One region of the Streptomyces sp. NPDC056161 genome, then DNA from elsewhere that is predicted to be linked to it. Evidence: riboswitches for the same ligand, from Rfam matches in the RefSeq annotation. Region 1 holds a riboswitch; each other region holds the start of a gene.
The links. A riboswitch is a leader RNA that binds a small molecule or an ion and turns the genes downstream of it on or off. The one in region 1 is predicted to bind cyclic di-AMP.

Region 1 (3,267 bases):
ACTCCAGCTCGTCGTCGCGCCGCTGCTGGTCGGGGACCCCGGGGCGCCCCGGCTGTTCGGGCCGGGGGAGTACCAGCGCGGACGCCTCAGGCTGCTGGAGACCCGGCGGATCGACGACGTCGTGCTGCTGCGCTACGAGCCGACCGCGCCCGGAACCGGTCGGACGGCCGCCGCCGCGGACCGGCACTGGATGCGGATCGCCTGCGAACTGGCGGCGCTGTGCCCGCCCTCGCGGACCGCGTTCAGCGTGGGCGCGGTGGTGGTGGCCGCGGACGGTACGGAGCTGGCCCGCGGGTTCTCCCGGGAGGCGGACGACCCCGTGGTCCACGCGGAGGAGGCCGCGCTCGCCAAGACCGACCCGGCGGATCCACGGCTGGCCTCGGCGACCGTCTACAGCAGCCTGGAGCCGTGCGCCCGGCGGGCCTCGCGCCCCGCCCCCTGCGCGCGGCTGATCCTGGACGCGGGGGTGCGGCGGGTGGTCACCGCCTGGCGGGAGCCCGACACGTTCGTGGCGGGGGCCGACGGGAGCGGGCTGCTGACGGCCGCGGGCGCCGACGTCGTCGTACTGCCCGAGTACGAGGCGGCGGCCAAGGAGCCGAACCGCCATCTGCTCGACTGAGCGGGAGCCGCACCGCCCCCTGTGCGACCGGGCGGGAGCCGATCGGCCTTCTGCTCGGCCGAGCGGGAGGCCGAGGGCCATCCGCTCGGCCGGGCGGGAGCCGAACCGGCGAGTGTGCGTTCGCTGCCCTGCGCATGGCGTATAGTTGTCATCACCGACGCGGGGTGGAGCAGCTCGGTAGCTCGCTGGGCTCATAACCCAGAGGTCGCAGGTTCAAATCCTGTCCCCGCTACTGAAGGCCCAGGGCCGGAATCCCATTCCTAGGATTCCGGCCCTGAGTGTTTTCACCGACCCGCGCATCGCCCCTTGATCATTGTCACGGCGGGTGATCGGGCGACCTCCCTCCGCATAACAACTGAAACACCGTCAAGTCCGCCGGGTCTTCGGACTTTCCATGCGGCCGAGGTCAAGTCGCCCGATTTTCGCCGGTCATGACCGCTAAGTCCGCGCCCGATCGCGTTAAGGATCAAGCCGAACGGCTTGGAATCTGGCCGCCGAGTCTATTAACGTTCGATAACGCAGCGCGGTCGTCCCAGCCGTCACCAGAGGCGGCTCCGTGCGCACGCGCCGAATCCCGCAAGGGAACCGGGGAACCACCACCTTGGGGTGAATCACGCGGACACCACCGTGGAGACACGGCTGGTATACGCGCGTAGGAGACCTTCCTGCTCCGAACCCGTCAGCTAACCCGGTAGGCGGAGGAAGGAAAGGAGTACGCCCGAGTGGCGTCCAATCGGCCTGCCCCCGAAGCCCCCTACGCGCCCAACCAGTACGGCACCGAGACCTTTGCCTACGGCGGCTACGGCGCCGACGAGGGCCAGGGCACCTGGGGGGAATGGAACCCCACCGAGGACTCCGTCCGCCCGATACGCGGCCGGCACCGCGTGGCCAAGCAGCGCGGCGGACTCGCCCGCAGTTCCACGGTCCTCGGCGTCGGCGTCATCGCCGCCGTCGGCGCGGGCGGCATGGCCAGCGCCAACACCGGCAAGCCCCCGGTGTCCATCTCCATGCCCGACCTGCCCTCCGTCGGCTCCCTGCTGGGCGACGACTCCTCCGCGCAGCCCTCCAAGGGCTCCACGACCGCCCTGAGCAGCGTCGGCGTGACCGAGGCCGACAGCGCCGACGGCACCACCGACGCCGGTGAGGTGCTGCGCAACCGCATCATGGCCCAGGCCGAGCAGCAGCAGGACCAGGCCCACACCAAGGCCGTCGCCGCCGCCGTGTCCGCCGCCGACAAGCAGGCCGCCGACGCGGCAGCCAAGGCGGAGAAGGAGGCCGCGGCCAAGGCCGCCGCCGCCAAGGAGAAGGCGGAGGCCGCCGCCAAGAAGAAGGCCGAGGAGGAGCGCCTGGCCGCGCTGGCCAAGCAGTTCACGCTGCCGACCCCCTCGTACACGATCACCGGTACCTTCGGCCAGCCGGGCTCCATGTGGTCCTCCGGCTACCACACCGGTCTCGACTTCGCCGCCCCCACGGGCACGCTGATCAAGGCCATCCACAGCGGCACGATCACCGAGGCGGGCTGGGCCGGCTCCTACGGCTACCGCACGATCCTCACCCTCGACGACGGCACCGAACTCTGGTTCTGCCACCAGTCGTCGATCAACGTGAGCGTCGGACAGAAGGTCACCACCGGGGACGTCATCGGCCGCGTGGGCGCCACCGGCAACGTCACCGGCCCGCACCTCCACCTGGAGGTCCACCCGGGCGGCCAGGCCAGCGGCATCGACCCGATGACCTGGCTGCGCGGCAAGGGCCTCACCCCCTGACCCACCCCTGATCCCCGGCGGTCCTGACGGCATCCCCCCGACGCCAGGGCTGCCGGTCAGGTGTTTACGGGGTCTTTGCGCCCGCCGACGGAATCGTGACCTCCGACGAGTGCGTTGAAGGTGAACATGACTTCCCTACACAAACTCGGCTCCTCCGACCTGGACATCTTCCCGCTCGTCCTCGGCGGCAACGTCTTCGGCTGGACCGCCGACGAGCCGACGTCCTTCGCCGTCCTGGACGCCTACACGGCGGCCGGCGGCAACCTCATCGACACCGCCGACGCGTACACGGCATGGATCGAGGGGAACAAGGGCGGCGAGTCCGAGACGGTCATCGGCAACTGGCTCACGGCACGCGGAAACCGTGACGACGTCCTGATCGCCTCCAAGGTCAGCCAGCACCCCGAATTCCCGGGCCTGTCCGCGGCCAACATCAAGGCCGCGGCGGACGCCTCGCTGCGCCGGCTGAAGACCGACTACATCGACCTCTACTACACGCACTTCGACAAGCCCGAAGTGCCGGTCGAGGAGATCATCGGCGCGCTCGACGAACTGGTGCGGGCCGGCAAGGTGCGGCACATCGCCGCGTCCAACATCAGCGCGGAACGGCTCCAGGAGTCCCTGGACTTCTCCGACCGCGAGGGCCTGGCCCGGTACGTGGCGCTCCAGCCGCACTACAACCTGGTCTCGCGCGACACCTACGAGGGTCCCCTGCGGGACGTCGCCGCCCGCGCCGGTCTCGGGGTCCTGCCGTACTTCGGCCTGGCCGCCGGCTTCCTCACGGGCAAGTACCGCCCCGGTGCGACGGTGGACAGCGGGCGCGGCGGGAACGCGGCCCAGCTCGCGGAGACCGAGCGAGGTCAGCGGGTCCTCGCGGCCCTG
Region 2 (3,267 bases), on a different contig from region 1:
CCGGTGACCCCGTCCTGGTCGTCCTGGCCGCCGCGGACCGGGACCCGGAGCGGTTCGCCGATCCGGACGTGCTCGATCTCGGCCGGCGTGACAACCAACACCTCGGCTACGGGCACGGCATCCACTACTGCCTCGGCGCCCCGCTCGCCCGGCTGGAGGGCCAGTCCGCGCTCGCCACCCTCCTCACCCGCCTCCCCGACCTGCGACTTGCGGTGGATCCGACCGATCTGCGGTGGCGCGGTGGGCTCATCATGCGTGGATTGCGCACTTTGCCGGTGGAGTTCACTCCTGTCCGGTGATCGGCCGGAGTGCGCAATGCCGTAGACCCTTGCGGGAAAGGGAAAATGACAGCCTTTCACGGCTGTGATCTTCGCGTGATCTGTGCGGCATTAACTTGTGACTAGGGATCGTATGCCTATACGTTCACCCCTCGGTGCGGTAGTCCGGCACGATCCGCCGCACCGGTCAGTGCCGTCGCGCGAAAGGCTTCCGCATGCTCACCGGGAACGGACGTCACCGTCGCCCCCGTCAGGCTCCGGCCCTCGTCGTCGCGGCCGGAGTGACCGGCTCCGCGATTGCCATCCCGCTCCTCGCCGCCACCGCCGCGAGTGCCGCCGACGGCACCACCTGGGACCGGGTGGCCGAGTGCGAGAGCGGCGGTTCATGGAGCGCCAACACGGGCAACGCGTACTTCGGCGGACTGCAGATCTCGCAGCGGGACTGGGACGAGTACGGCGGCGACACGTACGCGGTCACCCCGGACCAGGCCAGCCGCCAGCAGCAGATCGCGGTCGCCGAGAAGATCCTCGCCGACCAGGGGACCACCCCCTGGGCGACCTGCGCCCTGCTGTCCGGGCTCACCGCCAAGTCCGGCCACATCGGGGTCGACACCGGTGTCACGGACGGCTCCTCGTCCGGCAAGAAGGGTTCCTCGGAGGATTCGCACGGGTCGGGTTCATCGGGTTCATCTGATTCATCCGGATTGCCCGGCTCGCCGGGCTTGTCCGACTCGCCCCCGTCGTCCGACACCTCCTCGGACCCGTCCTCGGATTCCACTTCGGGCTCCCTTCCGAGCGGTTCACCGTCCGGCTCTCCGTCATCGAGCGCGAGCCCGAGCACGGGTTCGGGTTCGGGTTCGGGTTCGGGCCACGGTGTGACGGACGGGCCTGCGAAGCCCAGTAAGTCCGACAAGTCGGCATCGACTGACTCCAGTGCTTCGCCGGGAATCGGCGATTCGTCCACGGAGTCCCCCGACCCCGGCGGTGCGGACAACTCCTGGCGGACCGGCGGCTCCTGGAGTCTGGTCGACACCGGCTCCCTGGACGGCGGCGGCCGTCATCGGGGCGACAGTGCGGATGAAAGCGGGACAACCGGGACGGGTGGTCGAGGGGCCGCCCCGTCCGGCAAGCACGCCTACACCGTCCGAGCCGGCGACACCCTCGGCTCCATCGCCGACTCGCTTGGCGTGGACGGCGGATGGCATGCGCTCTACGCGGCCAACGAGAAGGTCGTCGGCTCCGACCCGGACCACATCACCCCCGGTCAGGCCCTGAAGGTCGGGACCGAAGGGCACGCCGGATAGCGGGAGTTGGCGCCCCGCTTCGGGCTTAATGTCCGGTTTGGTGAAAGTGTGGGATGAGTCTCAGAAGCCTTGATCGTCTTTGAAATTCCACGAAGCGCGTGTCTACGGTCATGACCGCTCGCCACCGCGGGCCCCGGCTGCCGCAACGCCTAATCCTGCCAACGGCCGTACGGGAACAGTCGTCGCGTCGAGCGCCGTAGGCAGGAGCGGGGGACCCAAGGTAGGTGCCGCTGCGGTCGGTTGACCGAAGCGGCTCGGGGTGAAGCCGTGCCTCCACATCGAGGTGCGGCCGGGCAACTCAACCGGCCCGAACCCGACAGCTCACCTCGCAGGCGTCGGTGAGGGGATCGATCCATGCTGTTCTCCAGCAAGGGCAAGCACCGTCGCCCGTCCAAGGCCACCCGCGTCGTCGCGCTCGCCGGTGTCACCGGTGCCGCCGTCGCCGCCCCGCTGATGGCCGTCGGCGACGCCTCCGCCGCCACCGCCTCCCAGTGGGACGCCGTCGCCCAGTGCGAGTCCGGCGGCAACTGGTCCATCAACACCGGCAACAGCTACTTCGGCGGCCTGCAGTTCTCCGCCTCCACCTGGGCCGCCTACGGCGGCACGCAGTACGCGGCTTCCGCCGACAAGGCCACCAAGGCGCAGCAGATAGCCGTCGCCGAGAAGGTCCTCGCGAGCCAGGGCAAGGGCGCCTGGCCGGTCTGCGGCACCGGTCTGTCCAGCACCCCCTACTCCGGTGGCGACTCCAGCGGTTCGGGTTCCGGTTCCAGCGGTTCCGGTTCGACCGGCTCCACCGCCGACCGTGCCACCGGGCAGCAGGCCGCCTCGCGCTCCGCCGACCGCCCGGCCGCGAGCAGGACCGTCACCACCCCGACCGGCAAGAAGGTCAAGAAGGGTGACGGCGAGTACAAGGTCGTCAAGGGCGACACCCTCAGCTCGATCGCCGAGAAGCACCGCGTCACGGGCGGCTGGCAGAAGCTGTTCGAGCTGAACAAGGACATCGTCGAGAACGCCGACCTCATCTACCCGGGCCAGCAGCTGCACCTGAAGTGACCCCGGCGGTCCGCTCCTGAAGGTCCCCCGCCGGACCGCTCCTGGTTCGACCCCGGCGGGCGCTCCCGAGGCGACAGCCGATCGGCAGCCCGGTCACAGCCCCCGCACAGCGGCGGCCTCCATCGTGGAGGACGCCCGGGGGCAGCCCCCGTCCCCACGGGCTCCCCGCCCCGACGCGCTCTCCCCCGTGCGCGCCGGGGCGGGTTCTTTCCTTTCTGTTCCTTTCTGTTCCGTTCCTTTCCGCGCGGCTCGTCCGTACGGCTCGTCCGTGCCGCTCGTCCTTACCGCTCGCCCATTGCCCCGCGTCCGCCCGCGTCCGCCCGCATTCTGCGTTTCCCGGGCATTCCCGCGCTTCCGCGCCGCCGTTTGCTCCGCGCACCCTGAGCCGGCACCGGCGGTTTTCGTTCCCCCCTTTGTTCCGTTCAGAAACAATGTGTACCGTCAGCTGTCGTCACCCTGTCCACGGGGCGGTCGGCTACCGGCCGAGGCCCCCGGGCCGGTTAGGCTCTAGTCGCAAGGCGCACAGCCCCGCACTTCCAGCGTCACATTCCATGAAGGAGATGCTCGTGCCGTCCATCGACGTCGTCGTAGCCCGGGAAATCCTGGACTCCCGAGGCAATCCCACGGTCGAG
Region 3 (3,267 bases), on a different contig from region 1:
AGCCGGGCCACGGCCCGTTCGAAACGCTCGGCCACCTCGTCGGGGTCGGTGCCGGGGCGCAGGATGTCGTTGCCTCCCGCGCAGAACGAGACGAGGTCCGGCGCCAGTTCGACCGCCCGCGGGACCTGCTCCGCCACCATCTGGTCGAGCAGCCTCCCGCGCACCGCGAGATTCGTGTATCGGAAGCCGCCTTCGGGCCGACGGTCCGCGAGCAGTACCGCGAACCGGTCGGCCCAGCCGACGAACGCCCCGTCAGGGCCGGGGTCGCCGACGCCCTCGGTGAAGCTGTCCCCCACCGCCACGTACGACCCGATCACCGCTGTGTTGTCACTCTTCGAATCGTCTGCCACGTCGGGCCATGATTCACCTTCCGATGTGACCTACGCGATCGTAGGAAGGGGTTGACGAACGGTGAGATAAGACACTCGCCAAGAGTTTCCCAATGCGGGAATAGGCCGGGGAACAGGCGCGTTCCCGCGTCAACCGCTCCGCCACCGCCGTCAGACGACCACGCCGTGCGAGCGGAGGTAGGCCAGCGGGTCCACGTCCGAGCCGTACTCCGGCGTGGTACGGATCTCGAAGTGCAGGTGCGGGCCGGTCACGTTGCCGGTCGCGCCGGACAGGCCGATCTGCTGGCCCTCGGTCACGGTCTGGCCGGCCGAGACGGACAGCTGGGACAGGTGGGCGTACTGCGCGTAGTAGCCGTCGGCCAGCCTGACGACCACCTGATTGCCGTAGGCGCCGCCCCAGCCCGCGGCGACGACCGTGCCCGCGGCGACGGCCTTGACCGAGGTGCCGGTCGGCACGACGAAGTCCACGCCGGTGTGGTAGCCGCTGGACCACATGCCGCCCGCCACGTGGTAGCCGGTGCCGATCCTGGCGCCGAGGACGGGGAGGCCGTAGCCGGTGGAGGTGCCGGTGCCGACGGTGCGGTCCGTCCGGCCGGCCGAGGCGTCGGCCGCCGGCACGTACGAGGACCGGGACAGCCGGGACGGCTGCGCGGAGCGGGTGTCCGGCTCGGCCCACCCGCCGAGGGTGAGTTTCAGACCGGGGCGGACCAGCGACGGGTTGCCGCCGATGGCCGGGCGGTTGTCCTGGTAGATCCGCTGCCAGCCGCCGTTGACGTGCTGCTCGTCGGCGATCTTGGCGAGCCAGTCGCCCGGCCGCACCACGTAGGTGCGGGCGGCGGAGTCCTCGGCGGCGCGTCGCTGTTCGGCGGCGCCGCCGGCAGACCTGACGGTCCTCTCGGCGACGGACCGGGGAGCCTCCCCGGGGGCCGCGGCGTGCGCCGCGGTGGTTGCGATGAGCGGCAGGGCCAGTGCGGCTCCGCTCGTTCCGGCGACGGCGACGGCGACGGAACGGGTGCGGCGCTGGGGCCTCGGACGTCGGTGCTTTCCCTTCGCGGGCATGGCGCATTCCTCTCCGGCGCCTGCGAGGTGAGCTGTCGGGTTCGGGCTGGAGCTGCCCGGCCGCGCGCGGGGCGTGGCTTCACCCCTTGCCGTCCCGGAGACCGGGTCCGGCGGTCGTGCCTGGTGGGTCCCCCGCTCCTGCCGTGCACGGGTGGGTGGTGTGTCCGGTGTCCGGGCGGCGGCAGGATTCGGCGGTCCGTCCGGATCGGTGGCGAACGTAAGCGAGCGGGACGCAAACGGACAAGGACCCGTTCCATCCCGTACAGGTCTCACTCGATCCATTACGGGAATTCCCGGTCACCGTCCGTGCATGTCAGCGGGGTGGCCGTGGCCAATTCGCCCGCCCGGACCATGCATTACGTGAGCATGACAGGCGACCCACCGTCACGATATGACCCTCCTCACCCCCCTGGCCGCATAAGCTCGTAATTCCGGCAGAAGGGTCAGACGCGGCGCAGCCGGATGACCGTGGCGTCCAGGTCACCACGGAGCGCGGTGTGCAGCCCGTGGTGCAACAGCACGGCACCACGGTGCACTTCGCCCGTTTCGCGGCATTCGTACGACGCCGACGGGTCGAGCCCGCGCAACCGCACCGCCGGCACGGGCTCGCCGTACCGCTGCGCCTGGAGCCAGGCCAGGACGACGGTCTCGTCCCCGCGCAGATACTGCACCGCGCTCAAACCGCCCTCGGGAGGGCGCAGTCGGTACAGCTCGCCGTGCTGCACCACGGGCCGGATCTCCTTGTAGAGGCTCACCCACTGCCGAGCCTCGGCCAGTTCCTCCTCGCTCCACTTGGCGAGGTCGCCGCCGACCCCGAGGACGCCGGCCATGGAGCTGACGAAACGGAAGCGCAGACTGCTGGCCCGGCCGTTGAGCTGTGTGTTCGGACTGTCGGTGACCCAGGCCGCCATGATCCGCGCGGGATGGATCTGACTGAAACCGTGCTGGATGGCGAGCCGATCGAGCGGATCGGTGTTGTCGGAGGTCCACACCTGATCGGTGCGGCTCAGGATCCCGAGGTCGATGCGGCCGCCGCCGCCCGAGCAGGACTCGAAGGCCACGCCCGGATGGGCGGCGCGCAACCGGTCCAGCAGCGCGTACAGGGCGCGGACATGGTCGACCCACAACCGCTGCGGGTACGCCTCCCCGGGCCAGCCCGCGTCCGTGAAGCAGCGGTTGAAATCCCATTTCACATAGTCGATGGGGGCGCTGGAGAGCAGCGTGTCCAACCGCTCCCACAGGTACTCCTGGACGTCCTCGCGGGCGAGGTTGAGGACCAGCTGATTGCGCAGTTCCGTCCGCTTTCGTCCCGCCTGGTACTGCACCCAGTCGGGATGCGCGCGATACAGCTCGCTGTCGGGGTTGACCATCTCCGGCTCGACCCAGATGCCGAACTGCATGCCGAGGGCGTGCACCTGGCCGGCCAGTGGAGCCAGCCCCTGCGGGAACCGGTCGGGGTTGGGCGTCCAGTCGCCCAGCCCGGCCCGGTCGCTGGTCCGGGCGCCGAACCAGCCGTCGTCCACCACGAACAGTTCCACGCCGATCTCCGCCGCGCGCCGGGCGAGCGCGGCCTGCTGGTCCTCGGCGATGTCGAAGAACGTGGCTTCCCAGGAGTTGAACAGCACGGGCCTGTCCCGGTCCGCGTCCGGGACGACGTACGCCCGCTGGTAGGCGTGCCAGGCGCGGCTCGCGCCACCGAAGCCGCCGTCGCTCCACAGTCCCGCGAAGACGGGGCTGGTGTACGACTCCCCCGGCTCCAGCATCAGCAGGCCCGAGTCGTCGTACCCGGCGCCGCCGGTGATCTGCACACGCGCGTCCGGAAGTTGGGCGACGGCGATCCGCCAGGAACCCGACCAGC

Region 2: it holds a riboswitch for cyclic di-AMP, as region 1 does, so the genes downstream of both, ACFC09_RS24900 (transglycosylase family protein) here and ACFC09_RS15820 (M23 family metallopeptidase) in region 1, are expected to answer to the same signal.
Region 3: it holds a riboswitch for cyclic di-AMP, as region 1 does, so the genes downstream of both, ACFC09_RS45200 (peptidoglycan DD-metalloendopeptidase family protein) here and ACFC09_RS15820 (M23 family metallopeptidase) in region 1, are expected to answer to the same signal.

The regions. Positions count from the first base shown of each region.
Region 1 is NZ_JBHJUV010000014.1:166,712-169,978, forward strand. It holds gene ACFC09_RS15810 (dihydrofolate reductase family protein) at 1-619, shown strand, start outside; tRNA gene ACFC09_RS15815 (tRNA-Met) at 778-851, shown strand; cyclic di-AMP (ydaO/yuaA leader) riboswitch at 1,175-1,334, shown strand; gene ACFC09_RS15820 (M23 family metallopeptidase) at 1,342-2,385, shown strand; gene ACFC09_RS15825 (aldo/keto reductase) at 2,512-3,267, shown strand, end outside.
Region 2 is NZ_JBHJUV010000027.1:98,133-101,399, forward strand. It holds gene ACFC09_RS24890 (cytochrome P450) at 1-299, shown strand, start outside; gene ACFC09_RS24895 (transglycosylase family protein) at 494-1,582, shown strand; cyclic di-AMP (ydaO/yuaA leader) riboswitch at 1,765-1,932, shown strand; gene ACFC09_RS24900 (transglycosylase family protein) at 1,937-2,635, shown strand; gene eno (phosphopyruvate hydratase) at 3,196-3,267, shown strand, end outside.
Region 3 is NZ_JBHJUV010000113.1:2,042-5,308, forward strand. It holds gene ACFC09_RS45195 (SGNH/GDSL hydrolase family protein) at 1-317, opposite strand, end outside; gene ACFC09_RS45200 (peptidoglycan DD-metalloendopeptidase family protein) at 501-1,409, opposite strand; cyclic di-AMP (ydaO/yuaA leader) riboswitch at 1,414-1,573, opposite strand; gene ACFC09_RS45205 (alpha-galactosidase) at 1,853-3,267, opposite strand, start outside.